DNA from 4 places in the Streptomyces sp. NPDC110618 genome. Region 1 is predicted to be linked to each of the others. Evidence: riboswitches for the same ligand, from Rfam matches in the RefSeq annotation. Region 1 holds a riboswitch; each other region holds the start of a gene.
The links. Region 1 has a riboswitch for cyclic di-AMP ahead of ACZ7L7_RS09115 (transglycosylase SLT domain-containing protein). Riboswitches for the same ligand answer to the same signal wherever they lie in the genome.
Positions count from the first base shown of each region.

Region 2: it holds a riboswitch for cyclic di-AMP, as region 1 does, so the genes downstream of both, ACZ7L7_RS34495 (M23 family metallopeptidase) here and ACZ7L7_RS09115 (transglycosylase SLT domain-containing protein) in region 1, are expected to answer to the same signal.
Region 3: it holds a riboswitch for cyclic di-AMP, as region 1 does, so the genes downstream of both, ACZ7L7_RS22615 (transglycosylase family protein) here and ACZ7L7_RS09115 (transglycosylase SLT domain-containing protein) in region 1, are expected to answer to the same signal.
Region 4: it holds a riboswitch for cyclic di-AMP, as region 1 does, so the genes downstream of both, ACZ7L7_RS36095 (M23 family metallopeptidase) here and ACZ7L7_RS09115 (transglycosylase SLT domain-containing protein) in region 1, are expected to answer to the same signal.

Region 1 covers NZ_JBVKBN010000004.1:69,739-77,239, forward strand. The annotation lists gene recQ (DNA helicase RecQ) at 1-817, shown strand, start outside; gene ACZ7L7_RS09095 (M56 family metallopeptidase) at 1,192-2,130, opposite strand; gene fahA (fumarylacetoacetase) at 2,379-3,596, opposite strand; gene ACZ7L7_RS09105 (hypothetical protein) at 3,697-4,323, opposite strand; gene ACZ7L7_RS09110 (HAD family hydrolase) at 4,470-5,291, shown strand; gene ACZ7L7_RS09115 (transglycosylase SLT domain-containing protein) at 5,310-5,783, opposite strand; cyclic di-AMP (ydaO/yuaA leader) riboswitch at 5,787-5,981, opposite strand; gene ACZ7L7_RS09120 (polyprenyl synthetase family protein) at 6,675-7,501, shown strand, end outside.
Region 2 covers NZ_JBVKBN010000031.1:33,190-40,690, forward strand. The annotation lists gene ACZ7L7_RS34480 (GNAT family N-acetyltransferase) at 1-402, opposite strand, end outside; gene ACZ7L7_RS34485 (HPr family phosphocarrier protein) at 584-865, shown strand; gene ACZ7L7_RS34490 (GntR family transcriptional regulator) at 1,025-1,711, opposite strand; gene ACZ7L7_RS34495 (M23 family metallopeptidase) at 1,921-2,691, opposite strand; cyclic di-AMP (ydaO/yuaA leader) riboswitch at 2,705-2,866, opposite strand; gene ACZ7L7_RS34500 (M16 family metallopeptidase) at 3,082-4,470, opposite strand; gene ACZ7L7_RS34505 (M16 family metallopeptidase) at 4,467-5,858, opposite strand; gene ACZ7L7_RS34510 (DNA gyrase/topoisomerase IV subunit A) at 6,158-7,501, shown strand, end outside.
Region 3 covers NZ_JBVKBN010000013.1:91,265-98,765, forward strand. The annotation lists gene ACZ7L7_RS22590 (NAD(P)/FAD-dependent oxidoreductase) at 1-1,051, opposite strand, end outside; gene ACZ7L7_RS22595 (Ppx/GppA phosphatase family protein) at 1,496-2,437, opposite strand; gene ACZ7L7_RS22600 (DUF501 domain-containing protein) at 2,434-2,964, opposite strand; gene ACZ7L7_RS22605 (FtsB family cell division protein) at 2,993-3,469, opposite strand; gene eno (phosphopyruvate hydratase) at 3,565-4,845, opposite strand; gene ACZ7L7_RS22615 (transglycosylase family protein) at 5,233-5,919, opposite strand; cyclic di-AMP (ydaO/yuaA leader) riboswitch at 5,924-6,104, opposite strand; gene ACZ7L7_RS22620 (transglycosylase family protein) at 6,281-7,261, opposite strand; gene ACZ7L7_RS22625 (cytochrome P450 family protein) at 7,472-7,501, opposite strand, start outside.
Region 4 covers NZ_JBVKBN010000037.1:20,053-27,553, reverse strand. The annotation lists gene trmB (tRNA (guanosine(46)-N7)-methyltransferase TrmB) at 1-41, shown strand, start outside; gene ACZ7L7_RS36100 (PrsW family intramembrane metalloprotease) at 94-1,425, shown strand; gene ACZ7L7_RS36095 (M23 family metallopeptidase) at 1,508-2,533, opposite strand; cyclic di-AMP (ydaO/yuaA leader) riboswitch at 2,545-2,702, opposite strand; tRNA gene ACZ7L7_RS36090 (tRNA-Met) at 2,999-3,072, opposite strand; gene ACZ7L7_RS36085 (alginate lyase family protein) at 3,180-4,364, opposite strand; gene ACZ7L7_RS36080 (dihydrofolate reductase family protein) at 4,433-5,560, opposite strand; gene ACZ7L7_RS36075 (MarR family winged helix-turn-helix transcriptional regulator) at 5,621-6,142, shown strand; gene ACZ7L7_RS36070 (GTP cyclohydrolase II) at 6,343-6,963, shown strand; gene ACZ7L7_RS36065 (hypothetical protein) at 7,066-7,501, shown strand, end outside.

The DNA of each region.
Region 1 (7,501 bases):
CGGCCAACTCCTCGCCTACTTCGGCCAGGACCCCGACCCCACCGGCTGCGGCAACTGCGACACCTGCCTCACCCCGCCCGAGACCTGGGACGGCACCGTCGCGGCGCAGAAGGTGCTGTCGACGGTCGTACGGCTGCAGCGCGAGCGCGGGCAGAAGTTCGGGGCGGTCCAGATCGTCGACATCCTCCTCGGCAAGCGCACCGCGAAGGTGATCCAGTTCGACCACGACCAGCTCTCCGTCTTCGGTATCGGTGAGGAGCTGACCGAGGGCGAATGGCGGGGCGTGATCAGGCAGTTGCTGGCGCAGGGCCTGCTGGCGGTCGAGGGCGACTACGGCACCCTGGTGCTGACCGAGGGCAGCGGGGCCGTGCTGCGGCGCGAGCGGGAGGTGCCGCTGCGCAAGGAGCCGCCCAAGCCGGTGGCGTCCCGGTCCGCGTCCTCCGGTTCCGCCGGCAAGAGCAAGGCGAAGACCGCCGCCGCGGAGCTGCCGGAGGCGCTGGTGCCGGCCTTCGAGGCATTGCGCGCCTGGCGCGCGGAGCAGGCGCGGGAACAGGGCGTACCGGCCTATGTGATCTTCCACGACGCCACGCTGAGAGAGATCGTGACCGTGTGGCCCTCCACCGTGCGCGAGCTGGGCGGCATCAGCGGAGTGGGCGAGAAGAAGCTGGCGACGTACGGCGAGGGCGTGATCGGGGTCCTGGCGGGACTGACCGGCACCGCGACGTCGGCCACCGACGCGGCCGAGCCCTCGGACGACCCGGGGGAGTGGCCGGAGGATGAGCCGGACCTGGAACCGGAGCCGGACGACTGGGCGTAGGCCACAGCCACCCGGCTTCCCGCCGAGCCCCGTGCGGTCAGCCGCCCGAGCCGGGCGGGGCCGGCCTCCGCCGCGTACGGGCACAGGGCTCGGGGCCCAGGGCTCGGGGCCGGAGTGGGGCGTTGGGCATAGTCCTGCGTCGGCGGCGGCCCCTCGGTCGGGCCGAGCCCGTCAGCGTGCGGCTCGCCTGCTGAACCCAGTGCGGCCGGCTGCCCGGCTCGCCCGCTCTGCACTCGCGCGGCCGGCCTCCGCGCGTACGGGCCCGGAGCCGCCAGAGCGGGGAGCACCCGCAGGCAGCCGCCCTCGGTCGCTGCCTGCGCCGTCAGCCGCGCTCCTCGGCCCGCCTGCCCCGGTGCCGTGGGCCGCCCCTCGGTCTACCCCAGCGCCGTCAGCCCCGGTGCGAAGGTGATCAGCAGGGGTACCAGCGGGGTCAGTGCCGCGAGGGCCGTGGTCATCGCTCTGCGGTGCCGGGTCAGGCGGGGCGGGGGTGCCAGGAGGCGGTCGACGCGCTCGCCGAGGAGGCGGTGGCTGGAGGAACAGGAGAGCACGCCTCGGTGCTGGTTCAGCTCGATCAGGGCCAGCGCCGTGGTCAGGTGGCCGCAGCGGCGGGAGGCCGTGTCGTCGGCGGCCAGTTCGACCAGGCGGTGGGTCTGGTCGCAGAAGTGAGCGAACAGCGGGATTCGGGGGAAACCGGTGGCCAGTGCGGTGGAGAGGTGCAGCAGCCAGTCGTGGCGGGCTCGGGCGTGGCCGCGCTCATGGGTGAGGACGGCGTCCAGCTGGTGGTCGGTCAGACGGTGCAGGGCACCCGTGGTGACGATCAGCTGGGGCGGGCTGCCGGGCATCCACCAGGCGTCCGGGTACTCGTCCTCCAGCACCAGCAGCGGGCCCCGCGCGGCAGGCAGGCCCGCGGGCAGCTCCGGGGCGCGCTCGCGCAGGTGGGCGCGGGCCTGGCCGCGGCTGCGGCGGGCCTCGACCAGTTCGCGGGCGAGCATCGCCGTCGTCCAGGCGGCGCCGCAGGCCAGCAGCACGGTGAGGACGACGGCCCAGACCGGGGCCGCGGACAGGTCGTACGCGGCGGTCACGGCCGGCGGCGCGGGAGCGAAGACATGGTCGCGCACCGTGTGGAAGACGGCGGCGGCGCCCAGGACCAGCGCGGTCAGACAGGACAGCAGGACCGTCGCGACCAGGCACTGCCACACCCACAGCGCGACCACCGGTTCCCGCTCGGGCCAGACCGCCCGGGTCAGGGACCGCGGCACCGGCACGGCGGCGGTCACGGCGACGACGCTCAGCAGGAGCAGGCAGAAGGTCATGCCATGGGCTCCGGATCCTGGTCGGGACAACGGCGGGCGCGGGGCGTGCTGGGCACGGGCGGTCCGGAGCGCGCGCCGGGCGCACCGTCCGCCGCACAGTATGACGGCGACGGGCGGCGCGCGGCAGATGTCTGCGGCCGTTGAACTCCGCACGGGTCCCTGGATCTTGACCCGCCGCACCGATGGGTGCCGCGCCCCAGTGACCCGCCGCACCGACGGGTGCCGCGCCCCAGGAACCCCGGTGGACCTCAGCCCGCCACGATCCGCCCGGATACCTCGCCCAGCCCAACCCGGGCGCCGTCCGCCCCAGGGGCCCACGCCGTCATGGTGACGGTGTCGCCGTCCTCCAGGAAGGTGCGCTTGCCGTCGGGGAGTTCCAGGGCGTCGCGGCCGTTCCAGGTGAGCTCCAGCAGGGAACCGCGTTCGCGTTCCGTCGGCCCGCTGACCGTGCCGGAGCCGTAGAGGTCGCCGGTGCGCAGGGAGGCGCCGTTGACCGTCATGTGGGCCAGCTGCTGGGCGGCGGTCCAGTACATCGTCGAGAAGGGGGGCTCGGAGATCACATGACCGTTGAGGGAGACGGAGATGCGCAGGTCGTAGCCGCCGGGCTCGTCGTCCGTGTCGTCCAGGTAGGGAAGCAGCGGGTGGGTGCGCTCCGGGGGTGCCACCCGGGCCGCGTCCAGGGCGTCCAGCGGGGTGATCCAGGCCGACACCGAGGTGGCGAAGGACTTGCCGAGGAAGGGGCCGAGCGGGACGTACTCCCAGGCCTGGAGGTCGCGCGCGGACCAGTCGTTGAGCAGGCAGAGGCCGAAGACGTGCTCCCGGAAGTCGGCGAGCGCGACCGGGCCGCCCATCCGGGTCGGCACGCCCACCACGAAGCCGACCTCGGCCTCGATGTCCAGCCGCGCGGAGGGGCCGAACACGGGGGCCGGGTCGGAGGGCGCCTTGCGCTGGCCGGAAGGCCGTACAACGTCCGTACCGGAGACGACGACCGTGCCCGAGCGGCCGTGGTAGCCGATCGGGAGGTGCTTCCAGTTCGGGGTGAGGGAGTCCTCCGCGTCGGGTCGGAAGATCCGGCCGACGTTCCGGGCGTGGTTCTCGGAGGCGTAGAAGTCGACGTAGTCGGCGACCTCGAAGGGCAGGTGCAGGGTCACCGCGGACAGGGGGTGGAAGAAGGGCTCGATCGCCTCGCGGTGGGACGGCACCGTGACCCAGGCGGTCAGCGCACGGCGCACGTCGGACCAGGCGGTGAGGCCCGCCGCCAGCAGCGGGTTCAGCGTGGGCTTGGCGAGCAGGGAGGCGTAGGGGGAGCCCAGTGCCAGCGCCGCCGCGCCCGCGTCGAGGACGTGGTCACCGAGCCGTACGCCGACCCTGCGGGCGCCGTCGTCCTCGCCGGGGACGGAGAAGACGCCGTAGGGGAGGTTGTGCGAGCCGAAGGGGTCGCCCTCGGGGACATCAAAGGGGGGCATGGGTGCTGCCTCGCTCTCGTGCGTGCCACGGGTCCGTGTCGTCGCCCCTCACGTTACGGGCGTGTTGCCCGTCCTGGGCAGTGCGCACGAAGTGCGGTGATCACGCGTCGGGGTCCTCCTGGGCCCGCTGCCAGGCGAGGAAGTCCGCGATCAGTTCGGGCGGGTTGGCCGCCGCGGTGGCCTCGACCTCCCAGCCCGGCCGGTACATGTCGAAGATCACGACGGGCAGCGGACGGCCGAGGACGGACCCGATGGCGCCGCTCGCGTGGAGGTGCCGGGCGAGGCCGAGGACGGCGTCGTCGAAGTGGAGCTGGAGCAACTCGCGCTTGACCTCGACCTCCGTGTCCTCGTGGTCCTCCTGGTCTTCCTGGTCCTCCTGGTCTTCTTCGAACCACAGCCCCAGCCGTCTGACCTCGGCCTCGTACAGCGGACCGCCCACGGGATCCTCCGGTGCGCTCCCCAGCGTCTCGAAGCCGTCCAGGAGCCAGCAGGCGTAGTTCCAGCGGGCCTCGCCGGGGTCCTCCGGCCGCCGCTCACGCTCGTACTGGGACTCGGTGTTGTAGCCGATCGCGACGTACGGGCGGCGATCGTCGTCGTCGACCCGCCAGATACGGAAGGAGAGCGCGTAGATCTCGGGAACCAGCCGCTCGGGAAAGCGACGGAGAACACCCGCTGCCGCGCCCCGGAGATATTCCGAGAAGTCCCCGTCCCGGCCCGCCAACACCATCGCCCCCGTCCGTCCCTGCAATGTCCTCATTTCACCAGATGCCGGTGCGGGAAAGGGAGTTGGAGGGGCGCGCGGGGCTTGTGCGGGCGCCGGGGACGTCCGGTTCGCGCTGAGTCGGCGGGGCGTGGTGTCCGTATTCTCTGATCATGGCCGCACCCCTCGCATATTCACTCATCGCCACCGACCTGGACGGCACGCTGCTCCGAGGCGACGACACGCTCTCCGACCGGACGCTGGCCGCGCTTTCGAGGGTGGCGGCCGCCGGAGCCCGGCACCTGGTGGTGACCGGCCGACCGGCGCCCAGGGTGCGCCCGCTCCTCGACGACCTGGGCAGCGGGGGGCTCGCGGTGTGCGGACAGGGCGCGCAGGTGTACGACGCCGGCGCGGACCGTCTGCTGTGGTCGGTCACCCTGGACCGGGAGCTGGCCGAGACGGCGCTCGGCAAGATCGAGGCCGAGGTGGGGGAGGTGTACGCGGCAGTCGACCAGGACGGCGTCGACGGGCTCACGCTGATCGAGCCGGGGTACCTGATGCCGCACCCCACACTGCCCGCGGTGCGGGTGGGACGGCGTGACGACCTGTGGTGCGAGCCGATCAGCAAGGTGCTGCTGCGCCATCCCGAGCTGTCCGACGACGAGTTGGCGGCGACGGCGCGCTCGGTGGTCGGTTCGCTGGCGAACGTCACGATGTCGGGGCCGGGGACCGTCGAACTCCAGCCATGCGGCATCACCAAGGCGACGGGGCTCGCCCTGGCCGCGGACTACCTCGGCCTGGGCCCGGAGCGGACGATCGCCTTCGGTGACATGCCGAACGACATCCCGATGTTCGACTGGGCCGCGCACGGCGTCGCGATGGCCAACGCGCACCCCGAACTCAAGGCGGTGGCCGACGAGATCACCCTGTCGAACGAGGACGACGGCATCGCCGTCGTCCTCGAAAGACTGCTCAGGGAAGGGGCCGCGGCCTAGCGGGCGCCCCCCGGGCTGCTAGTACGCGCCCCACACGTTGTCGATCGAACCGTAGCGCTTGGCCGCGTAGTTGCAGGCGGCGGTGATGTTCGCGACCGGGTCGTACGGGTCGTAGGAGGTGCCCGGCACGTGGTACGCCATGAAGGTCGGGTCGATCACCTGGAGCAGGCCCTTGGAGGGGGTGCCGGCGGCGGCGTTGGAATCCCAGTTGTTGATCGCGTACTGGTTTCCGGAGGACTCCCGGATGATGTTGCGGTAGATGCCGTTGTAGCTGCCGGGGATCCCGTGGTCCGCCATGACCTGCAGGGACGCGCGGATCCAGCCGTCGAGGTTGTTGGCGTACCCCAGCGAGGCGGCGGTGGTGGCGGTCGGGGTGGCCGCGGAGGCGGTGGTGGCGCCGAGCAGCGGGAGGGCCAGTACGGCGGCTCCGGTGCCGAGGACGGCGAGCTTGCGGGCGATACGGCGGGGGCGGCGCTGAGCGGCAGCGGGCATGGCGAAGTTCCTCTCCGGCGCCTGCGAGGTGAGCTGTCGGGTTCGGGCGGGAGCTGCCCGGCCGCACGCCCCTCAAGGCGCGCGACTTCACCCCGAGCCGTTCCGGCACGTCCGCAGACGCCCGGCCCGGCGACTTACCTGGGTCCCCCGCTCCTGCCGTACGAAGTTCTCTCGGGTGAAGCCGGGCGGCGGCAGGATTCGGCGTCCGCCCGACAGGCCGGGAACGTATGCGAGAGCACATGTCCGAAACAAGTACCGGATTCACATATTCACGGATTTGATCTTCGTCCAGGAGGTTTGCGGCGGGCTGCGATTTGCGTATGCCAAGGGTCAACTCGCCGACAGGGAAAGGGTTTCGGCCCGCTTCGGAGTGCCGCCCGCTGGGGTGCCCGCGTGAGTCACGTCACCCCGAATCGCAAGAGTGAGCAAAACGGGCAATAGGCCTAAGGAGCCTCAATAGGGCTGTATTGGTGGGTCGTTCGCGGAACTGCCTCCGTGGAGCCGCTTTCGCGGAACCTCTGCGGTGGTGCGCGTCGTTGTCATGGTGATCGTCTGTGGGGCGGGCCGCAGCGATCGCCTTGAGTGACCCGGGGGCCAGGGTCGCGGTGCGGTGCGGAGGGAGTCGCAGCCACCCCGGGCGAAGCCGTGTCGACCCCGGTTCGAGACGCGCTCCACTACTGCCGAGTAAATCGATTTCCACGTAAATCGATGAATATCAGTCCTTATCAGGTGATCAAAAACATAACCGGCGTGATCCCATACCGCCCGTCGTGGACGGGCGGGCGGCATCGGTGATCGAAACCTGACCGGATACGCTGACTTGAGTGAAGGCAGCGACCTATCGACAAACCGCGTAATCACCGGTAGACACCAGCAGACAGGAGACCCCTCGTGACCGTCGTCGGGCCGTTCGGGCTGAGCGTGCGGGACCAGGCTCTGGAAGCCGATGTCCAGGCCGGATTGGCGGCTGTCGAGGAGGGTCTTCTCGAAGCCACCAAGAGCGAGGTCCCCTTCATCACGGAGGCCGCCCAGCACCTCGTGCGCGCGGGCGGGAAGCGGTTCCGGCCGCTGCTCGTGATGCTCGCGGCACAGTTCGGGGACCAGTACGCGCCGGGCATCGTGCCATCGGCCGTGGTGGTGGAGCTCACCCACCTGGCGACGCTGTACCACGACGACGTGATGGACGAGGCCGAGGTCAGGCGCGGGGTGGCCAGCGCCAACACCCGCTGGGGCAACTCCGTCGCCGTCCTCACGGGTGACTTCCTCTTCGCCCGCGCCTCCCACATCCTCGCCGACCTCGGTCCGGAGGCGGTCCGGGTCCAGGCCGAAGCCTTCGAGCGGCTGGTCACCGGGCAGATCCTGGAGACGGCGGGCCCGCAGGACGGGCGCGACCCGGTGGAGCACTACCTCGACGTGCTGGCCGGCAAGACGGGCTCCCTGGTCGCCGTGTCCTGCCGCTTCGGCGCGATGATGTCCGGCGCCGACGAGACCGTGGTGGACGTGCTCACGCAGTACGGCGAGCGGCTCGGGGTCGCCTTCCAGCTCGCGGACGACGTGCTGGACATCGCCTCCGACTCGCACGAGTCCGGCAAGACCCCGGGCACCGACCTGCGCGAGGGCATCCCCACCCTGCCGGTGCTGCGGCTGCGCGAGCGGGCCGAGCGGCTCGGCCTCGCGGAGGACATCGCCCTGTGCGAGCTGCTCGACTCCGACCTGAG
Region 2 (7,501 bases), on a different contig from region 1:
GTGTTCGAGCAGCGCGGAGGCGACACCGCGGCCCTGGTGCGCGTCCTGGACGAGGAAGGCGACCTCGGCCTCGTCCGCGGGCGCGGAGGCGGGCATTCCATCGGCACCAATGCGGTCATAGCGTACGGTGGCGATGAACTCGCCGCCCACGGTGGCCGCGAGTCCCACCCTGTCCACAAAGTCGTGGTGCGTGAAGCGGTGGACGTCCTTGGCGGACAGGCGCGGGTAGGGCGCGAAGAAGCGGTAGTACTTCGACTCGTCCGAGACCTGCTCGTAGAAGCTGACCAGGCGCTCGGCGTCATCAACGGTGATGGGGCGGATGCGCGCGGTGCCGCCGTCGCGCAGCACCACGTCGGCTTCCCAGTGGGCGGGGTACTCGTGCCGGTCCGACTGGCTCTGCATGGGCCCCAGAGTACGGCTCGCGTCCGACAACGGCGCGGGGCAGTCTGTGAAGGACGGGTGTCGGGCCGAGGCCGCGGTCCGAACGTCACACGGAACAGGCCACCGAAGGTCTGTTCCGGGCACGCTTCACGTTGTGGAACACTGGTCTAGACAACCCTGAGAACCTGAAGGGCAGCATCACATGGCTGAGCGCCGCGTCAACGTCGGCTGGGCCGAGGGCCTCCATGCCCGCCCCGCCTCCATCTTCGTCCGAGCCGCCACGGCCGCAGGCGTCCCGGTGACGATCGCCAAGGCTGACGGCAACCCCGTCAACGCGGCCTCCATGCTGGCTGTCCTGGGCCTGGGCGCCCAGGGCGGCGAGGAGATCGTGCTCGCCTCCGACGCCGAGGGCGCGGACGTCGCCCTGGACCGGCTGGCGAAGCTGGTCGCCGAGGGTCTTGAGGAACTCCCCGAGACCGTCTGAGAAATTTCGGGTCGCGGCGCTCGCCGCTGCCGACGAGGGGCTCGTCCGAATTGCCGGGCGGGCCCCTCGCCTTTTCCGTCCGACCCGGTGTATTTTCTGTTTTCGGGCAGCAGAAATAATCCCCCGCGAATAACTTCCTCTTTGTATACGGCGCGCATGTTAAAGCCGCTGACCCGACATGTTTACGGGATGTTGCGAATTCCTCACACGGTCCGGGCCGGAGGCGAAGCGCAGCCGGTGCGTATGGCTCGCGCGCTCGGTGTGGGCGGCCGTGATCGCCCGCGCGCGTTCGCTGTCGCCGCGGGCCACCGCGTCGACGATCGCGCCGTGCTCCGCCCACATCTCCACGGGGCTGGCCGGCGCGTCCACCGCGTACATCCAGGCGATCTTGTGCCGCAGCTGGGTCAGCATCGAGGTCAGCGCGGGGCTGCCGGACGCCTGGGCGAGCGTCTCGTGGAACCAGCCGCCCAAGGAGCGCAGGTCATCGCTGTTGCCCCGCCTGGCCCGCTCCTGCCCGAGCCGTACCAGGCCGCGCAGCACCTTCAGATGCGCCTCGGTGCGGCGCTGGGCGGCGCGTGCGGCGCCCAGCGGCTCCAGCAGACCGCGCATCTCCAGCAGGTCGGACGCCTCCTGCTCGGTGGGTTCGGCGACGCAGGCGCCCGCGTGCCGCCGGGTCACCACGAAGCCCTCGGCCTCCAGCGTGCGCAGGGCTTCCCGGACCGGGACCCGGCTGACGCCGTAGCGGCGGGCGAGCAGTTCCTCGGTGAGCCGGCTGCCGCGTTCGTAGACACCGGCGACGATATCGTCCCGGATCGCCGTGCATACCGAGTGCGCCGGAACACGCATGACCGACCTCCGCTTTAATCCCCGTGAAACGTCGACGACTGACGTGTGTTCAGTGACTCTATGACAATGAGCGGGAATTTCCGATGGCGGGCCGGATTCCATGCATATTTTTTGGACAACGGGGACCGGAAAACGCCGAAAACCCCGGCTTCGTCAGCCGGGGTTCAGCGGGTTGGGGCAGTGCCGTCAGATGGTCACACCCGTGCGGGTCAGATGTTCACACCGTGCGAGCGGAGGTAGGAGACCGGGTCGATGTCCGAGCCGTAGTCCTCACCCGTGCGGGCCTCGAAGTGCAGGTGCGCCCCGGTCACGTTGCCGGTGGCACCCGACAGGCCGATCTGCTGGCCCGGGGTGACGCTCTGGCCCACCGAGACACTGACGGACGACAGGTGCCCGTACTGGGTGTAGGTGCCGTCGTGCATCTTGATGACGACCTGGTTGCCGTACGCCCCGCCCCAGCCGGCCTCGACGACGGTGCCGACGCCGACCGAGCGGACCGAGGTGCCGCTGGAGGCGTGGAAGTCGATGCCGGTGTGGCTGCCGGAGGACCAGACGGCGCCGCCTGCCTGGTAGCTGGTCGAGACGTAGGAGCCGGCGATCGGCGAGACGAAGGTGTTCAGGCGCTTGCGCTCGGCCTCGCGGGCGGCACGCTCCTTGGCCTCCCGGGCCTCCTTCGCGGCCTCGGCGGCCCGCTGACGGGCGTCCTCCTCGGCCTGGCGCTTGATCTCCGCCAGCTCGGCCGCCTCCTGCTGCGCCGCGGCCTGGGCGTCGATCTGCTCGGCGACCGTGTCGCCCATGGTGAGGACGGGGGTGATGCCGGTCTGCTCGACGGGGGCCTCGGGGGCGGCGGCGAACGCCGGTCCGGCCACGGTGCCGATGACGCCGGTGGTGGTGAGCGCCGCGACGCCCGCCGCACGGGCGGTACTGCGCTGCATCCGGCTGGGACGACGGTGCTTCCCGGTGGCGCGGGTCAACGCCATGAAGTGGCTTGTCCTTTCCTTCCTTCTCGCCTACCGGGTTAGCTGACGGGTTCGGAGCAGGAAGGTCTCCTACGGACCCCCTCGCTTGCGCGCGGGCGCCCGATTCACCCCAGGGACTGCGGTGGGTCCCCGGCTCCCCAGGCTCGCGCCTTCGGGGACTCGGCGATGACTGTCCGGTGCCGCGGGTGCGGCGCACTGCCTGACGAACAGCCCGCATGACGCTAAACGGGGCCGCTTTCAATCCTCAAACGGATCAGTGCTTTTGTAGCGCACGCCACAGGGCAGACAGGCAACCTCCGCATCAATTCGGACATACGGGAGCCCTGGTGACGCTCCGGTCACCAGGGCTCCACGCGCGCGTGGCCGCGCGTTCGGGATCCGAGGGTGTGTCTACTCGGCTGTCACGACGGTGACTTCACCGATTCCGAGGGCCTCGACGGGCTCCTTGATCTGCGCCGCGTCACCCACCAGGACCGTCACCAGACGGTCCACCGGGAAGGCGTTCACGACCGCCGCGGTAGCCTCCACGGTGCCCGTCTCGGCGAGCTGCCGGTACAGGGTGGCCTGGAAGTCGTCGGGCAGGTGCTGCTCGACCTGGTCGGCGAGGGTGCCGGCGACGGCGGCGGCCGTCTCGTACTTCAGCGGCGCCACCCCGACCAGGTTCTGCACGGCGACGTCCCGCTCGGCATCGGTGAGGCCGCCCTCGGCGAGGGTGCGCAGCACCGTCCACAGGTCCCCCAGCGCCGGGCCGGTGTTCGGGGTGTCCACGGAGCCGCTGATGGCGAGCATGGAGGCGCCGGTGCCGTCGGGGGCGGAGCGCAGGACCTGCCCGAAGGCGCGCACGCCGTAGGTGTAGCCCTTCTCCTCGCGCAGCACGCGGTCCAGGCGGGAGGTGAGGGTGCCGCCCAGGCAGTACGTGCCGAGCACCTGCGCGGGCCATACGCGGTCGTGCCGGTCGGGTCCGACGCGGCCGATCAGCAGCTGGGTCTGGACGGCGCCGGGACGGTCCACGATGACGACGCGGCCGGTGTCGTCGGCCGTGACCGGGGGCACCGGGCGGGGCTGGGCGGCCGAGCCGGTCCAGGAGCCGAGGGTGTCGGCGAGGAGCGCGTCGAGGTCGGTGCCGGTGAGGTCGCCGACGACCACGGCGGTGGCCGTGGCGGGGCGCACGTGCCGCTCGTAGAAGGCGCGTACGGCCGCGGAGTCGATGGCGGTGACGGTCTCCTCGGTGCCCTGGCGCGGGCGGGACATGCGCGAGGTCGCCGGGAAGAGCTGCCTGGACAGCTCCTTGGCGGCGCGCCGGGAGGGGTTGGCCAGCTCGTGCGGGATCTCGTCGAGCCGGTTGCGGACCAGGCGTTCGACCTCGCTGTCGGCGAACGCGGGCGCCCTGAGGGCGTCGGCGAGCAGACCGAGCGCCTTGGGCAGGCGGGAGACCGGCACTTCGAGGGAGAGCCGCACGCCCGGGTGGTCGGCGTGGCAGTCGAGGGTGGCGCCGCAGCGCTCCAGTTCGGCGGCGAACTCCTCGGCGGTGTGCTTGTCGGTGCCCTCGGAGAAGGCGCGCGCCATGATCGTGGCGACGCCGTCGAGGCCGGCGGGCTCGGCCTCCAGGGGCGCGTCCAGGAGCACCTCGACGGCGACGACCTGCTGGCCGGGGCGGTGGCAGCGCAGCACGGTCAGGCCGTTGTCGAGGGTCCCGCGCGTGGGCGCCGGGAAGGCCCAGACCTTCGGCTCGCCCGCCGTGGGCTGGGGGTGGAACTCCATCGGGGCGAGCTCGGTCACTTGGCCGTCTCCTCGTTGTTGTCGCTTGCTTCCACGGTGGCCGCCGACTCCAGGTCCTCGGTGGGCTCCTCGACGGACTCCGGGGGGACGGTCGGCTCGTAGACGAGGACCGCGCGGTTGTCGGGGCGCAGGCGGGCCTTGGCGACCTCCTGGACCTCCTCGGCGGTCACCTCCAGCACGCGGCTCACGGCGGTGAGGGCGAGCTGCGGGTCGCCGAACAGGACGGCGTAGCGGCACAGTTCGTCGGCGCGGCCCGCGACGGTGCCGAGCCGGTCCAGCCACTCGCGCTCCAACTGGGCCTGGGCGCGCTCCATCTCCTCGGCCGTCGGCCCCTGCTCGGCGAACCGGGCCAGCTCCTCGTCGATGGCGGCCTCGATGACCGGGACCTCGACGTCACCGGAGGTCTTCACGTCCAGCCAGCCCAGCGAGGGCGCGCCGGCGAGGCGCAGCAGGCCGAAGCCGGCGGCGACGGCCGTGCGGTCACGCCGGACGAGCCGGTTGTACAGACGGGAGGACTCGCCGCCGCCGAGGATCGTCAGGGCGACGTCGGCGGCGTCGCACGCGCGCGTGCCGTCGTGCGGCAGGCGGTAGGCGGCCATCAGCGCCCGCGCGGGGACCTCCTCCTCGACGACCTCGCGCAGCTCCTTGCCGATGATGTCCGGCAGCGAGCCGTCGCGCGGGGCGGGCTTGCCGTCGTGGGCGGGGATGGAGCCGAAGTACTTCTCGATCCAGGCGAGCGTCTGCTCCGGGTCGATGTCGCCGACGACCGACAGCACGGCGTTGTTGGGCGCGTAGTAGGTGCGGAAGAAGGCGCGCGCGTCCTCCAGGGTCGCCGCGTCCAGGTCGGCCATGGAGCCGATCGGCGTGTGGTGGTAGGGGTGGCCCTCCGGGTAGGCGAGGGCGGTCAGCTTCTCGAAGGCCGTGCCGTAGGGGACGTTGTCGTAGCGCTGGCGGCGCTCGTTCTTGACGACGTCGCGCTGGTTCTCCATGGACTCCTCGTCCAGGGCGGCCAGCAGCGAGCCCATCCGGTCCGCCTCCAGCCACAGCGCCAGCTCCAGCTGGTGGGCGGGCATGGTCTCGAAGTAGTTGGTGCGCTCGAAGCTGGTGGTGCCGTTCAGCGAGCCGCCGGCGCCCTGCACCAGCTCGAAGTGGCCGTTGCCCTTGACCTGCGCGGAGCCCTGGAACATCAAGTGCTCGAAAAGGTGAGCCAGGCCGGTACGCCCCTTGACCTCGTGGCGTGAACCGACGTCGTACCAGAGGCACACCGCTGCGACGGGGGTCAGGTGGTCCTCGGAGAGCACCACGCGAAGGCCGTTGGCCAGGCGGTGCTCCGTTGCTGTCAGGCCTCCGGTGCCTGCCTGGTCTGTGGCCGTGTGACCCATGGGCATGTACGTCCCTTCGATCGCGGACGCGGTCGTGAAAAACCGCGGTCTTCCTGCCGGTCCTGCCACTGTATGCAAGCGTCGGCGGCCCCGGCGAAGTTCCCGGGACGCGTACGCCGAGGGCGGAGCCGCGAGCGGATCGCGTAGCCTGCGGGCAACCGGAAGCGGAGATCACCTGCGCGCCGGTCCGCACGACCCCGACGCCGGGTCCTGATCCGGGTTGTCAGTGCCGCGGTCCACAATGGTCCGCGTCGGATCCGGTGCACGCACACAGCTAGCGCGAAGAAGAAGGAGCCCAGGCAGCGATGGCCCGCCGCAGCACGAAGACCCCGCCGCCCGATGACTCGTACGAGGAGAAGATCCTCGACATCGACGTCGTCGACGAGATGCAGGGCTCCTTCCTTGAGTACGCGTACTCGGTCATCTACTCGCGCGCCCTGCCGGACGCCCGCGACGGACTGAAGCCGGTCCACCGGCGCATCGTCTACCAGATGAACGAGATGGGCCTGCGCCCCGACCGCGGCTATGTGAAGTGCGCGCGCGTGGTCGGCGAGGTCATGGGTAAGTTGCACCCGCACGGCGACGCGTCGATCTACGACGCGCTGGTGCGCATGGCGCAGCCCTTCTCGATGCGCCTGCCGCTGGTCGACGGCCACGGCAACTTCGGTTCGCTGGGCAACGACGACCCGCCGGCCGCGATGCGGTACACCGAGTGCCGCCAGGCCGCCGCGACCAGCCTGATGACCGAGTCGATCGACGAGGACACGGTCGACTTCGCGCCCAACTACGACGGCCAGGAGCAGGAGCCGGTGGCGCTGCCCGCCGCCTTCCCGAACCTCCTGGTCAACGGCTCCTCCGGGATCGCGGTCGGCATGGCCACCAACATGCCGCCGCACAACCTCGGCGAGGTCATCGCCGCCGCCCGTCACCTGATCCGCCACCCGAACGCGGATCTGGAGACACTGATGAAGTACATCCCGGGCCCCGACCTGCCCACCGGCGGCCGGATCGTGGGCCTGTCCGGCATCCGCGACGCCTACGAGACCGGCCGCGGCACCTTCAAGATCCGCGCCACGGTGTCGGTGGAGAACGTCACCGCCCGCCGCAAGGGCCTGGTCGTCACCGAGCTGCCCTTCACGGTCGGCCCGGAGAAGGTGATCGCCAAGATCAAGGACCTGGTCGGCTCGAAGAAGCTCCAGGGCATCGCCGACGTCAAGGACCTCACCGACCGCGAGCACGGCCTGCGCCTGGTCATCGAGATCAAGAACGGCTTCGTGCCGGAGGCCGTGCTGGAGCAGCTGTACAAGCTGACGCCGATGGAGGAGTCCTTCGGCATCAACAACGTCGCCCTGGTCGACGGCCAGCCCCTCACCCTGGGCCTGAAGGAGCTGCTGGAGGTCTACCTCGACCACCGCTTCGAGGTCGTGCGGCGGCGCAGCGAGTTCCGCCGCACCAAGCGCCGCGACCGCCTCCACCTGGTGGAGGGCCTGCTGACCGCGCTCGTCGACATCGACGAGGTCATCCGGCTGATCCGCTCCAGCGAGAACAGCGCGCAGGCCAAGGAGCGCCTGATCGAGCGCTTCTCGCTGTCGGACGTCCAGACCCAGTACATCCTGGACACCCCGCTGCGCCGGCTCACCAAGTACGAC
Region 3 (7,501 bases), on a different contig from region 1:
AGCCCCGCATGCCGGACACCACGTTGTCGCCGAGGACCTTGGCCTGCCGCAGCGCGTGCTGCGCGTTCGGCGGGCACCAGGCGTTCTCGTTGCCGGCCTTGCGGCCGACCAGGTCCGGGACCTGGGCGTTGTCGCCGGCGGCCCAGATGTAGTCGGTGCCGGTGACCTGGAGCGTCGGCCGGCAGTCGACGTGGCCGCGCGGGCCGAGCGGCAGGCCGAAGCGGGCGAGCGCCGGGTTCGGCTTCACACCGGCGGTCCACACGATGGTGTTGGAGTCGACCTCAAGGCCGTTCTTCAACACGACGTGGCCGTCGACGCAGGACTCCATGGAGGTGGACAGGTACACCTCGACCCCGCGGGCCTCCAGGTGCTCCTTGCCGTACTTGCCGAGCTTCGGGCCGACCTCGGGCAGGATCTTGTCGGCGGCGTCGACGAGGATGAAGCGCATGTCCTCGCGGGAGACGCTGCTGTAGTACTTGGCCGCGTCGCGGGCCATGTCCTCGACCTCGCCGATGGTCTCCGCGCCGGCGAAGCCGCCGCCGACGAAGACGAAGGTGAGCGCCTTGCGGCGGATCTCCTCATCGGTGGTGGAGTCGGCCTTGTCGAGCTGCTCCAGCACGTGGTTGCGCAGGCCGATGGCCTCCTCGATGCCCTTCATGCCGATGCCCTGCTCGGCGAGGCCGGGGATCGGGAAGGTGCGGGAGACCGCGCCCATCGCGATGACCAGGTAGTCGAACGGCAGCTCGTACGCCTCGCCCACCAGCGGGGCGATCGTGGCGACCTTGCGGTCCTGGTCGATGGTGGTGACCCGGCCGGTGAGGACCTCCGCCTTGGGCAGCACGCGCCGCAGCGGGACGACGACGTGGCGCGGGGAGATGTTGCCGGCGGCGGTTTCGGGAAGGAAGGGCTGGTAGGTCATGTACGACCGGGGGTCGACGACCGTGACGGTCGCCTCGCCGTAGCGCATCTTCTTCAGGATGCGCCGAGCTGCGTACAGTCCTACGTACCCACCGCCTACTACGAGGATCCTGGGACGCTCCGTGGTGCTCATGCCATCGAGTATCCACCCGCCCCTGGGGGGTAGCTCGTGCGCCCCTTCACAAGCTCGGCCGGGGGGTGTGTTATCCTCCCCGGCCCGCGTGATCCACATCATGCCGATGAGAGGGAACCGGCGTCCGGCGCCGACCGTTGTCAAGGGCGCGTGAGCTGCCTCTCCTTGCATTCGAAGGCGCTGTGAGGGGTCCGAAACACTCCCGGAGGGCCGCTTCCGACAGGGGCTCCATACACCTCTTCTGAACATGTTCAAGGGGGTGTTGGCCCCCCGGAAGGGCCAACCGGCCCCTTTACGGGGCATCGCCGGACCCAATTCCTTGTGAAGAACTTCACGAACTTTCTCGCGGGAGTGCGAAGGAGGGGTCCTCAAGGACCCCTCGAACCCGCTCAGACGCTACATGACCTGCTCAAGCGAACGCTACCGAGCAGTAACAAGTGGGGGCTACGCCACCGACCAGGCGATGCCGTCGAGGATGTCGTGCTCACTCACGACGACCTCCTCGGCACCGATCCGCTCCATGATCGCCAGCAGGACGAGCGACCCCGCGCCGATCACGTCCACCCGCCCCGGGTGCATGGAGGGCACGGCGGCCCGCTCGGCGTGCGTGGAGCGCAGCAGCCACTCGGTGATCTCCCGGACCCGCTCGCGCGAGACCCGGGAGTGGTGGATGCGGGCGGAGTCGTACTCGGGCAGCTCCTGGGCGATGGCGGAGACCGTGGTCACCGAGCCGGCCAGGCCCACCAGGGTGCGCGCCTCGCGCAGCGGCACGGTCCGCTCGGCGAGGTCGAGGGCGGCCTCGATGTCCGCGCGCATCGCCGCGATCTGCTCGGCGGTCGGCGGGTCGCTGACGGCGCCCTCGCGCACCAGGTGCCGCTCGGTCATCCGTACGCAGCCCACGTCCACGGAGCGGGCGGCGCGCACATGGTCCTCGCCGACGACGAACTCCGTGGACCCGCCGCCGATGTCGACGACGAGATACGGCTTCGGCAGGTGGTCGTGCCCGGTGAGTTCCTTGGTCGCGCCGGTGAAGGAGAACTCCGCCTCCTGGTCGCCGCTGATGACCTCGGGCTCCACGCCCAGGATCTCCATGACGCCGCGCACGAAGTCGTCCCGGTTCTCCGCGTCCCGGGAGGCGGAGGTGGCCACGAAGCGCACCCGCTCGGCGCCGTGCTCCTTGATGGCGGCCGCGTACTCCCGGCAGGCGGCGAAGGTCCGCTCCAGCGCCTCCGGGGCGAGCCTGCCGGTCCGGTCGACGCCCTGGCCGAGCCGCACGATGGTCATCCGGCGGTCCAGGTCGACCAGGTCACCCGTGGCGGGGTCGCAGTCGGCGACCAGCAGGCGGATGGAGTTCGTACCGCAGTCGATGGCGGCGACACGCGTCACTGGGCGTCCTCCTGAGTTCCCGTCACACAGGCGCCCTTGCGCCACCACTCCGGCAGCATCGCCAGCGCCTCGTCGCCCAGCGGGTTCACGCCGGGCCCGGCGGCCAGCGAGTGCGCCACCAGGACGTGCAGGCACTTCACCCGGTCCGGCATACCGCCCGCGCTGGGGAAGCCCTTCAGCTCCTCGATCTCGTCCCGGCGCCGGATGTAGTCCTCGTGCGCGGCGCGGTAGGCGGCGGCCAGCTCGGGATCGGTGGCGAGCCGCTCCGTCATCTCCTTCATCACGCCCTCCGCCTCCAGCGTGCCGATGGCGGAGTTCGCCTTGGGGCACGTCAGGTAGTACAGCGTCGGGAAGGGCGTGCCGTCCGGCAGCCGGGGCGCCGTCTCCACCACGTCCGGCTGCCCGCAGGGGCACCGGTGCGCGATGGCGCGCAGCCCGCGCGGCGGGCGGCCGAGCTGCTGCTGGAAGGCCGCGACGTCCGCGTCGGTCGGCTGGGTGCGCGGCGTGGTGGGCGGGGGCGTTTCCATAACAGTGTTTACAGTCTTTCGTCTCTGTCTATCGGTCGGCGGCGTCGGACTTGTCGACCCCGTCCCAGACATTGGCGTACCAGGCACGGTCGGCGGCGCCCTGGTCGGCGCGGGTGCGCTTGACGGCGTCCGGGTCGATCACCACGTACCCGGTCTCGCCCGGCAGCACGTAGTGCAGCCGCTCCCGGATCCGCTGCTCCGCGTACGCGTCGTCCTTCCAGCGTGCCTTGAGGTCGCGCAGGTCCTCCACCCGCTGCCGGGCCTGCTCCCGCTGCTGTTCCAGCTCGGCGATCTCGGCGCGCTGGGCGACGTACTGCCTTATCGGGTAGGCGAGCGCGACGACCAGGGAGCAGACGACGAGGGCGAGCAGCGCGGCGCGGCCGGTCAGCCGGGAGCGGCGGGCCTGCCGTTTGGTCTGGGAGCGGTAGACCCGGGCCGCTGTCTGCTCCCCGAGCAGCCTGATCCTGGTCGCGGTGGAGAACCGGTCCCGGTCCTTCACGGCCATCTGCCCCGCCTCCCGTTCCACACGCGTACGTCCCCGCACACGGTACGGGACCGAGTACGGGGACGTACGTACGACTGGCTACCCCTGGGCGGTGATCAGCCCTTGAAGCGGGGGAACGCCGAGCGGCCGGCGTACACCGCGGCGTCGTCGAGGATCTCCTCGATGCGCAGCAGCTGGTTGTACTTGGCCACGCGCTCGGAGCGGGCCGGGGCGCCGGTCTTGATCTGGCCGCAGTTGGTGGCGACGGCCAGGTCGGCGATGGTGACGTCCTCGGTCTCGCCGGAGCGGTGGGACATCATGCACTTGAAGCCGTTGCGCTGGGCCAGCTCCACGGCGTCCAGGGTCTCGGTGAGCGAACCGATCTGGTTCACCTTGACCAGGAGGGCGTTGGCGGTGCCCTCCTCGATGCCGCGGGCGAGGCGCTCGGGGTTGGTGACGAACAGGTCGTCGCCGACCAGCTGGACCTTGTCGCCGAGCTTGTCGGTGATGACCTTCCAACCCGCCCAGTCGTCCTCGAACAGCGGGTCCTCGATGGAGACGAGCGGGTAGGCCGCCACGAGCTCCTCGTAGTACTCCGTCATCTCGGCGGCGGAGCGCTCCTTGCCCTCGAAGAGGTACTTGCCGTCCTTGTAGAACTCGGAGGCGGCGACGTCGAGGGCGAGGGCGATCTGCTCGCCGGGGGTGTAACCGGCCTCCTTGATGGCCTCAAGGATGAGGTCGAGGGCCTCGCGGTTGGAGCCGAGGTTCGGGGCGAAGCCGCCCTCGTCGCCGAGGCCGGTGGACAGGCCGCGGCCCTTCAGCACCTTCTTGAGGGTGTGGTAGACCTCGGTGCCCCAGCGCAGCGCCTCGGAGAAGGACTCCGCGCCGATCGGGGCGATCATGAACTCCTGGATGTCCACGTTGGAGTCGGCGTGCGAGCCGCCGTTCAGGATGTTCATCATCGGGACGGGCAGCAGGTGGGCGTTGGGGCCGCCCAGGTAACGGAAGAGCGGGAGGTCGCTGGCCTCGGAGGCGGCGTGGGCCACGGCGAGCGAGACGCCGAGGATGGCGTTCGCGCCGAGGGAGCCCTTGTTGTCGGTGGCGTCCAGGTCGAACATGGCCTGGTCGATCAGGCGCTGCTCGGTGGCGTCGTAGCCGACCAGCTCCGGGCCGATCTGCTCGATGACGGCGAGGACGGCCTTCTCGACACCCTTGCCCTGGTAGCGGTTCGGGTCGCCGTCGCGAAGCTCGATGGCCTCGAAGGCTCCGGTGGAGGCACCGGAGGGAACGGCGGCACGACCCGTGCTGCCGTCGTCGAGGCCGACCTCGACCTCGACCGTGGGGTTGCCTCGGGAGTCCAGGATTTCCCGGGCTACGACGACGTCGATGGACGGCACGAGCATCTCCTTCATGGGATGTGACGCTTGAAGTGCGGGGCACGTGAGCCTTGCGACTAGAGCCTAACCGCCTGAGGGACTTCGGCCAGCCGACCGACCGTCCCGTGGACAAGGACAGACGGTACCCATTGTTTCTTCGCGGAACAAAGGATCGGTGGTGTGCGCAACGAAGCGGGCCCGGTAGCGGGAGGGCTTCGGCCTTCGGCCGTGGGACGGCTTCGGCAGCGGGACGGCTTCGGCAGCGGGGGGCTTTCGGCAAAAGCCCCGCCCCGGTGCGTACGGGGGAACACGCACCGGGGCGGGGAGCCCGTGGGGACGGGGGTGGCCCTCACGGGGCCTCCAGTATGGAGGAGGCCGGTATGAGGGACCTGTCGTCCGGCTATGGGATTACTTGAGGTGCAGCTGCTGACCGGGGTAGATCAGGTCGGCGTCCGCGACGATGTCCTTGTTCAGCTTGTACAGCTTCTGCCAGCCGCCCTTGACGTCGTGCTCCTCGGCGATGGTGCTGAGGGTGTCGCCCTTGACGACCTTGTACTCGCCGTCACCCTTCTTGACCTTCTTGCCGGTCGGGGTGGTCACGGTCGTCTGGGCCTTCTTCTCGGCCTTCTGGGTCTTCTGCGCCGGACGCTCGGCGGTGCGGGAGGCCGGCTGCTCCTCGGTGGCACGCGGCGCGGGGGTGGTGGCGGCGGCGCCGGTGTACGGCGTGCTCGACAGGTTCACACCGCAGTGCGGCCAGGCACCCTTGCCCTGACCGGCGAGCACCTTCTCGGCGATCGCGATCTGCTGGGCCTTGCTGGCCTGGTCGGCGGTGGCGGCGTACTGCGTGCCGCCGTACGCGGCCCAGGTGGAGGCGGAGAACTGCAGACCGCCGTAGTAGCCGTTGCCGGTGTTGATGGACCAGTTGCCGCCGGACTCGCACTGGGCGACGGCGTCCCACTCGGAGGCGGTGGCGGCGGAGGCGTTGCCGGCCGCCATCAGCGGGGCGGCGACGGCGGCGCCGGTGACACCGGCGATGGCGATGGCGCGAGTGGCCTTGGACGGACGACGGTGCTTGCCCTTGCCGGAAAACAGCATGGATCGATCCCCTCACCGACGCCTGCGAGGTGAGCTGTCGGGTTCGGGCCGGTTGAGTTGCCCGGCCGCGCACTCGTGCGGTGCGCGGCTTCACCCCTAGCCGGTGCCGGCGGTCGAGTTGCCTCAACTGCCGGTCCCGGCACTTACCTTGGGTCCCCCGCTCCTGCCTACGGCGCTTGACGCGACGACTGTTCCCGTACGGCCGCTGGCAGGATTCGGCGTTGCGGCAGCCGGGGCTCGTGTTGGCGAGCGGTCCTGACCGTAGACACGCGATCCGCGGAATTTCAAAGACGATCAGGGCTTCTGAGACTCATCCCACACTGTCGCCAAAACGGGCATTCAGCACCAAACGTGACGTCAACTACTGCTGGTTTTCGACCGTTTCGCCCTCAAGATCAAGGGTCTGACCGGGGATGATGTGGTCGGGGTCGGCGCCGATGGTCTCCTTGTTGGCGGCGTAGAGCCCGCGCCATCCGCCGTCCACCGCAAAGGAGTCGGCGATACCCACGAGGCTGTCGCCGTCACGGACGACGTACGAGTCGTCGGCGGCGCTCTCGTCGGCGGGCTCGCCACGGTGGCGGCCGGTACCGGCGCCCGTTTCGGTCTCAATGAGGGCGGAATCACCATCGGTTAGACCGGAGCTGTCCGAGTTGTCACGACCTGGGGTGCCCGTGAGGTCGCCCTCGGCCCCCTGGGAGGGGTTGTTCTCGGACGTGTTCGAGGGGTCGCCAGACTCCGCCGAGTCTGATGATTCCGCATCTTCGGTGGACTTGTCCGACTTGGTGGAGTTGTCTGCACCCTGGGAGTCGGACTCGTTCGCGGAACCGCCGTCGACGGAATCCAGCACATCGGACGAGCCGGACGAGTTGGATGAGTTGGACGAACCATCTGATCTGGATGAATCGGAGTTACCGGGCGAAGCGGACTCACTCTCGTCGACACCCGTGTCGACATCGGCCGCATCCGAGTCGGCCTCAAGACCGGACAGCGGGCCACAGGTCGGCCAGGCGGCGAGACCCTGGTCGGCGAGGATGCGCTCGGCGACGGCTATCTGCTGGGAGCGGCTGGCCTGGTCGGCGCTGGGCGCGTACGTCGTACCGCCGTACTGCTCCCAGTTCTCCTGGGTGACCTGGAGGCCGCCGTAGTAGCCGTTTCCGCTGTCCTCGCTCCAGTAGCCACCGCTCTCGCACTCCGCCACCCGGTCCCAGGTGGTGCCGTCGGCGGCGCTCGCGCCGGATGCGCCGAGCAGCGGGATGGCGATGGCGGAGCCGGTCACTCCGGCCGCGACGAAGAGGGCCGGAGCCTGGCGGGGGCGACGGTGACGACCGTTCCCGGAGAGCATGCGGGGACCTTTCGGAGACAGCAAGGGACCTGCGCGGCGTCCGTCAGTTCGAGGTGCCGCGCTGACGAGTGAACGTATAGGCAGACGATCACTTGTCACAAGTTAATGCCGCACAGATCACGTGAAGATCACAAACTTGAGTGCGTGTCATGTTTGCGTACCGCCCGTATCGGCCTTCGCTTGCGGCGCGGGCGAGTTGTGGTCGAGCGGTCAGCGGCCGGGGGTGAACTCGACCGGCAG
Region 4 (7,501 bases), on a different contig from region 1:
CGGACGCGCCGCACCGAGACGAACCCCCCACCGGCGCCTGAGCCCACCGCTGTCCTCTGCGGGCTGCGCCCCTGCCTCGTTAGGGTCGATGCCGTGGCCACCGTTCCCCCGTATCCGACGCACCCCACCGACCCCACCGGCGGCGCGCTGCGGCATGCGCACTGGTGGCAGAGAAGCTGTGTGCGCTACGGCGCGCTGATCACGCTGCTCGCGCTCTCCGGCCTCGTCATCCTCGCCCTGGTCCGGGAACAGACCGGCACCGAGGGCTTCCTGGTCGGCCTCGGCCTCGCCGTCCTGCCCGTACCCCTGCTGATAGCCGCCTTCCGCTGGCTGGACCGGGTCGAACCCGGCCCCTGGCGGAATCTGCTGTTCGCCTTCGCCTGGGGCGCCTGCGCGGCGGCGCTGATAGCCATCGTGGCGAACAGTTTCGCGACCCAGTGGATAGCCACCGCCACCGCCGACCCGTCCAGCGCGGACACCCTCGGCTCGACCGTGATCGCACCGGTCGTGGAGGAGTCCGCGAAAGCCGCGGCACTGCTGCTCGTCTTCCTCTTCCGGCGAAGAGAGTTCACCGGCCTCGTCGACGGGGTGGTGATAGCCGGGGTCACCGCGACCGGCTTCGCGTTCACCGAGAACATCCTCTACCTCGGTACCGCCTTCGGCACCGACCAGCTCACCGGCGACAGCGGCATCGCCTCCGTCACCGCCGCCACCTTCTTCGTGCGCGTCGTCATGTCCCCCTTCGCGCACCCCCTGTTCACCGTGCTCACCGGCATCGGCTTCGGCATCGCCGCGCTCTCCGGCGAACGCCAGCGCTGGCGGCGGGTCCTGCTGCCGCTGTCGGGGCTGCTGCTCGCGATGGGCATGCACGCGATGTGGAACGGCTCCACGACCTTCGGCCCGTACGGCTTCTTCGCCGTCTACGCCGCGATCATGGTGCCCGCCTTCGCCCTGCTGACCTGGCTGGTGATCTGGACCCGCCAGCGCGAACTGCGCACCGTCCGCGAGGAACTGCCCGCCTACGTGGTCGCCGGCTGGCTCACCCCGGGTGAGCCCTTCGCGCTCGGCTCGATGCGCGCGCGCCGCCTGGCCCGGCAGTACGCCCGCCGGCGCGCCGGACGGCAGGCGGCACGGGAGGTGGCCCAGTACGAGGCCTACGCGACGTCCCTCGCGTTCCTCAGGCACCGGGGCCGGCGCGGCCGCGCGGGCGCCGACTTCGTCGTACGGGAGGCGGAGCTGCTGCGGGAGCTGTGGCGGCGCCGGGAGGCCGCCCGTCCGGCCCTCGACCACGCGGCGCGCGCGACGGCACCACCCGTCCCGGTGGTGGCGGCGCCCTGGCCGATGTACGGGGTCTACGGGCACCCGGCCCAGCCGACCTACCAGCCCTATCCGGCGTACCCGGCCTACAACCCGTACCGCGGTTAGCCGGTGCGGGAATGCCGGAACCGGCAGCCCTGACGTCGGGGGGTTGTCGTCAGGACCGCCGGGGTTCGAAAGAGCGGGCTGATCAGATGGTGAGGCCCTTGCTGCGCAGCCAGGACAGCGGGTCGATGCCGCCGGAGTCGCCGGTGTGGACCTCCATGTGGAGGTGGGCGCCGGTCACGTTGCCGGTCGCGCCGACCCGGCCGATGATGTCGCCGGTGTTGACCTTCTGGCCGACGCTGACGCTGATCGAGGACTGGTGGGCGTACCAGATCTCGGTGCCGTCGTCGAGGGTGAGCACGGTCTTGTAGCCGTACGAGCCCTCGTAGCCCGCCGAGGTGATCGTGCCGCTGTGCACGGCCTTGAGCAGCGTGCCCGTGGGGGCGGCGAAGTCCAGGCCCGTGTGGTAGCCGGAGGACCACATCGAACCGGCCTGGCCGAAGGTCGAGGTGAGGGTGTAGGAGGACAGCGGGAGCGTGTACTCCTTGGCCAGCTTGGCCAGCCGCTCCTCCTCGGCCTTCTTGGCGGCCTCCGCCTCGGCCTTCTCCTTGGCGGCCTTGGCCTTGGCCTCGGCCTCCTTCTCGGCCTTGGCGGCGGCTTCCGCGGCGGCCTTCTCGGCGGCAGCGGCGGCGGCCTGGGCGGCCTTGGTGTCGACCTGGTCCTGCTGCTGCTCGGCCTGGGCGATGATCCGGTTGCGCAGCGCCTCGCCCGCGCCCTCGGTGCCCTGGGCGGTGTCCGCGGCGGTCATGCCGAGCGTGCTGAGCGCGTTCGGGGAGCCCTCGGGGGCCTCGTCGGCCGCGTCGTCGGAGATCAGCGGCAGGTCGGGCATGGTGATCGCGACCGGCGGCTTGCCGGACTGCGCGCTGGCCATGCCGCCCGCGCCGACGGCGGCTATGACGCCGACGCCGAGAACCGTGGAGCTGCGGGCGAGTCCACCGCCGCGCTGCTTGGAGACGCGGTGCCGGCCGCGGACCGGGCGAATGGACTCCGCGGTGGGGTTCCACTCCTCCCAGGGGCCCTCGTCGGTGCGGTGACTGCCGTAGGCGAAGGCATCGTCACTCCGCTGGCTCGGCACGAACGGGGCCGTGGTGGCAGGCCGGTTTGACGCCACGTGGGCGTGCTCCTTTCCTTCCTTCTCGCCTACCGGGTTAGCTGACGGGTTCGGAGCAGGAAGGTCTCCTACGCGCGTATATCCGCCCGGATTTGCCCGGTGGATTACGCCCGATTCACCCCAAGTGGTGGTTCCCCGGTTCCCTTGCGGGATTCGGCGCGTGCGCACGGAGCCGACTCTTGTGACGGCTGGGACGACCGCGCTGCGTTATCGAACGTTAATAGACCCGGGGTGTGGATTCCAAGCTGTTCCGCTTGATCATTACGGAATCCGGCGGGGACTTTCGGGTCACCAGCGGTCCAAATCGGGCGAGTTGACCAGGACTCAGTCGGCGCGCCGCCACTGACGGTGTGTCAGTTGTTATGCGGAGGGCTTCCATCCGATCACGCGTGGTGACAATGGCACACGGAGGTACAGACGCACCGAGGGCCGGAACCCTTTCGGATTCCGGCCCTCGGCCTTCAGTAGCGGGGACAGGATTTGAACCTGCGACCTCTGGGTTATGAGCCCAGCGAGCTACCGAGCTGCTCCACCCCGCGTCGGTGAAACCAGTGTACGTCATCCACGGGATGCGAAGCACACGCATTTATTCAGGCCCTACAAGTGCGGCGATCACGGCGGTGACCTGCGCCCCCACCCCGCTCCCTCATCCCCCGTGGGTCAGGGTCTCCCAGGCCACGAAGAGGTCGTTCGTACCGGCCGGGCGGGTCCTCTCGGCGAGCTTCCGCGTCGCGGGGCCGCCGATGCCGCGGTGGACCGCGATCTCCAGGACGGGCCCGAGCTTCCCCTCGACCTCGCCGCCGCACAGCCAGGCAGGGGCGCGCCCGCTGTTCTGGAGCCCGGCATGCAGGTCGAGGGCGGCGGCGAGCCGGTCCTCGGTCTCGCTGTAGAGGTCGACGCCCTGGTGGCGTGCGGTCTCGGCGATGTGCGCGGTGGCGGCGACGGCGTGGCCGACGTGCTCGACGTCGCGGCAGGTCTCCTGGGTGACGCCGCTCTTGAACGTCGTCTGCCGGTGCCAGTACGACGTGAGCCGCTGCGGGGTGGTGATGCCGGAGCCGGCCGGGGTGAGCGGGAGGCGGCCGTCCTTGTCGAGGTAGAAGTAGGCGGGCACGCGGTCACGGAAGCGGGCCAGGGCCTTGTCGAAGGTGTCGTGGTCGTCGAGGAAGACGGCGATGCCGATGGCGGCGTCGGTGGCGACGAGGTCCCGGTCGCCGTTGACGTCCGGGACCTTTCTGGCGACCTCGGGGAGGTGGGCGGTGCGCAGCATGGACTCGAAGCGCCGTACGCGGTCGGCGGGCCAGCCCGCGCCCTCGCTGTACCGGACGATCTCGGCGGCCCGCGCCCAGGTGGACCCGGTCCAGCCGGCCTGGAGCGCGGCGTTCTCCCCGCTGTGCCGCTTCAGCTCCGCCGACCAGGCGTCCATGATCTCCCGGGCCTTCTCGGCGTGCTGCTTCTTGCCGGTGACGGTGTAGAGCAGGGCCTGCGTGTAGGCGGCGAGGGCGTCCTCCCGCTCCTGCGCACAGCCCTGCCCGGCCTTGCCGCCCGCGGGACAGTGCACGTCCTCGTACGGCTCGGCCCGGTACTTGTACGCCCCGTACTTGCTGTCCCGCATGTCGAGGTACGCCGTCAGCCACGGTTCCTTCCCCGCGGTGACGTTCTTCCTCATGTCCTCCAACTGCCCGGCGCTGACCAGCACCCCGGGGTGGGTGAACTCGGCGTCCGGCGGCAACGCCCGCGCCAGCGTCCGGTTCCCGCTCCCGGCGGCGCCACAACCGCTGAGCAGCAGACCGACGACCACGAACACGACAGCACGCCCACGTACAGACCTCATGCAGGCAGCGTGTCCCGGCGGGGCGGGGGGTCGCAGGGTTTGTTGGGCCGATCGGAGCTGGGGGCGGGTTACTTCAGCAGGTGCCGGTTCGGGGCCTTCGCCCGGTCCTCGTACTCCGGGAGTTCGACCACGACGGCTCCCGCCGACGTCAGCACGCCCGTTCCGTCCGCCTCGGTCACGAAGGTGTCGGGTTCCCGCCAGGCCGTCACCACCCGGCGGACGCCCGACCGGAGGATCAGACCGGCGCAGGGGGTGGGGCGGGAGGAGCGGTGGGCGCAGGGTTCGAGGCTGCTGTAGATCGTGGCGGTGGGCAGGCGGGGGTCGTCGGGGGCCAGCTTGGCCAGGGCCGCCTCCTCGGCGTGGACCACGGGGTCGTCCCCCTCGCGGGAGTGGCCGCGGGCGAGTTCGGTGCCGTCGGCGGCGACCACCACCGCTCCCACGCTGAAGGCCGTCTCGGAGGGCGGGCACAGTTCGGCCAGTTCGCAGGCCAGGCGCAGCCAGTGGCGGTCGGCGGCGTTCGGAGCGGTACCGGTGCCGGGGGCGGTGGGCTCGTAGCGCATCAGGACCACGTCCTCGATGCGGCGGGTCTCCACCAGGCGCAGCCGGCCGGGCTGATAGCCGCCGGGGCCGAAGAGGCGGGGCGCGGACGGGTCGCCGACGAAGAGCGGGGCGAGGACGAGCTGGAGTTCGTCGGCGAGGCCCTGCTGGAGGAGCTGGGTGTGGATCGTGCCCCCGCCCTCGACCATCAGGCGCTCCACGCCCCGGTCGTGCAGGTCGGCGAGCAGCCGCAGCCAGTCCAGGTCGTCCCCGAGGGCGACCACGTCGGCCGCGAGGCCCACGGCCCGGGCCCGCTCCGCGCCCTTGTCGGTCGTATAGACGACCTTGTCGCCGCCGGTGTGCCAGAACTTGGCCGCCGGGTCCAGGTCGCCGCTGCCGCTGACGGTGACCTTCAGGGGGTACTCCGGCTTGCCCGCCGCCGTGCGGGCCGCGCGCCGCTCGGGGGAGTTCACCAGCAGGCGCGGGTTGTCGGCGCGGATGGTCCCGGCGCCGACGAGGATGGCGTCGACACCGGCCCGTACCTCGTCGACCCGGTCGAAGTCGGCGGGGCTGGACAGCAGCAGCCGCTCGGGACCGGTGTCGTCCAGGTAGCCGTCGAGGGAGACGGCGGCCGAGAGCAGGACGTAGGGCAAGGGCATCGGTGCTCCATCGGTACCGGCGGGCTTGGTTCAAGTTTTAAGCAAAACTACACTGGGACCATGACGACCCGCTGGCTCTCCCCCGAGGAGCAGCGCGCCTGGCGCGCGTACATCGGTGCCGCCCACCTCCTGGAGGACGTCCTGGACCGGCAGCTCCAGCATGACGCCGGCATGCCGCACCTGTACTACTCCATCCTCGCCAATCTCTCCGACGCCCCGGACCACCGGCTGCGGATGACCGACCTCGCGGAGCTGGTGAAGATCACCCGCAGCAGGCTGACGTACGCGGTGACCCGGCTGGAGAAGGACGGGCTGGTGGCGCGCGAGGACTGCCCGTCGGACAAGCGCGGCAGCATCGCGGTGCTGACGGACGAGGGGATGGCCGTACTGAAGCGGACGGCGCCGGGCCATGTCGAAACCGTCCGGGCCGCTCTCTTCGACCACCTCAGCCCCGAGCAGGTGGGGCAACTGGAGGAGATCTTCGGCACGGTGACGCGGGCGCTGCAGGGCGGGGCGGCGGCCGACATGCCGTGGCTGCGGCGGTCGTCGCCGTGTTCGTCGGCGTCCGGAGAGACGGAGTAGCCGCGCGACGGGGAGTGACGCGGGGCATCCGTCGGCAGCCGCGCGGCGGGGAATGACGCGGGGCGTCCCTCGGTTGCTTCACAGCACTGAATGACGCAGCTCACATCCCTGTTGCTTCAAAGTTAAAGCATGGGCTAGGGTCGGCACTCCAGGATCTGCTTCAAATTTTGAGCAGTAACCCAGGATGACCGGAGACCCGCATGTCCGAGCAGCCCGCCGCCACCCAGCGCTCCCGCGTCCGCGTACCGCTGCGCTTCCAGGACGGTTACAGCGTCGACGCCGACCTCGTCACCTTCCACGGGCTGGCCGACGGCCAGGAGCACGTGGCCGTCGTCCTCGGCGAGCCCGGACCCGTCCCGCTCGTCCGGCTCCACTCCGAGTGCCTGACCGGCGATGTCTTCGGCTCGGCCCGCTGCGACTGCGGACCGCAGCTGCGCGAGGCCGTCGAGCGGATCGCCGAGCGCGGCGGGGTGCTCCTGTACCTGCGCCAGGAGGGCCGCGGCATCGGCCTCTACAACAAGCTCGACGCCTACGCCCTCCAGGACGACGGCCTCGACACCTACGCCGCCAACGCCGCCCTCGGCCTGCCCGAGGACGCCCGCGACTACACGGCCGCCGCCCAGATGCTCGGGGCCCTCGGCATCGACACGCTCGACCTGCTCTCCAACAACCCCGACAAGGCGGCCCAGTTGCGGTCCCTAGGCATCTCGGTCCGCGACCGCGTCCCCACCGGTGTCTTCACCACCGCCCACAACGTCCGCTACCTGCGCGCCAAGGTCCTCCAGACCCAACACACCCTTCCCTTGGGCGAGTTGGCCTAGCGCACAGCGAACGGACAGGCTTCCGGAAGTCTTAACTCCCCTCTGGCGTACGGCCGTTCGACTCCGTACAGTGCAGCGACCGGCTGTTACTCGGGGGTTCCCATGGGGCGCGCAGGACGGTTAGGGCGGGCGGGGCTGAGCACCCTTCTGCTGGGTGCGGGCCTGGTGCTGCTGGGCAGTCCGTGGATGCGGGAACCGCTGTACGAGTTTGAGCCGGACTCGCCCCTGGAGAACGTGATCCACCGCTCCCTCTACCTGCCGACCTGGGATCTGTCACCGAGTTCGCAGGGGCTGTCCGAGCCGCTCTACCTCGCCGGCAACACCGCCCTGCTCGTCCTGCTCGCCGGTGTCGTCCTCGCGCCCCGGCCGCTGACCCGGACCACGGCACCGGCCGGGCTGCGCTGGCTGGCCGCGTTCGGCTCGGGCGTCCTGCTCTCCCTGATCGCGGCCGTGGCGTCCTGGGCCGCGGTCAAGGCCGACGGCGAGGCGTCCCTGAGCTACTTCGCCTCCCCGACGAACTTCGTGATCGTCAACTTCG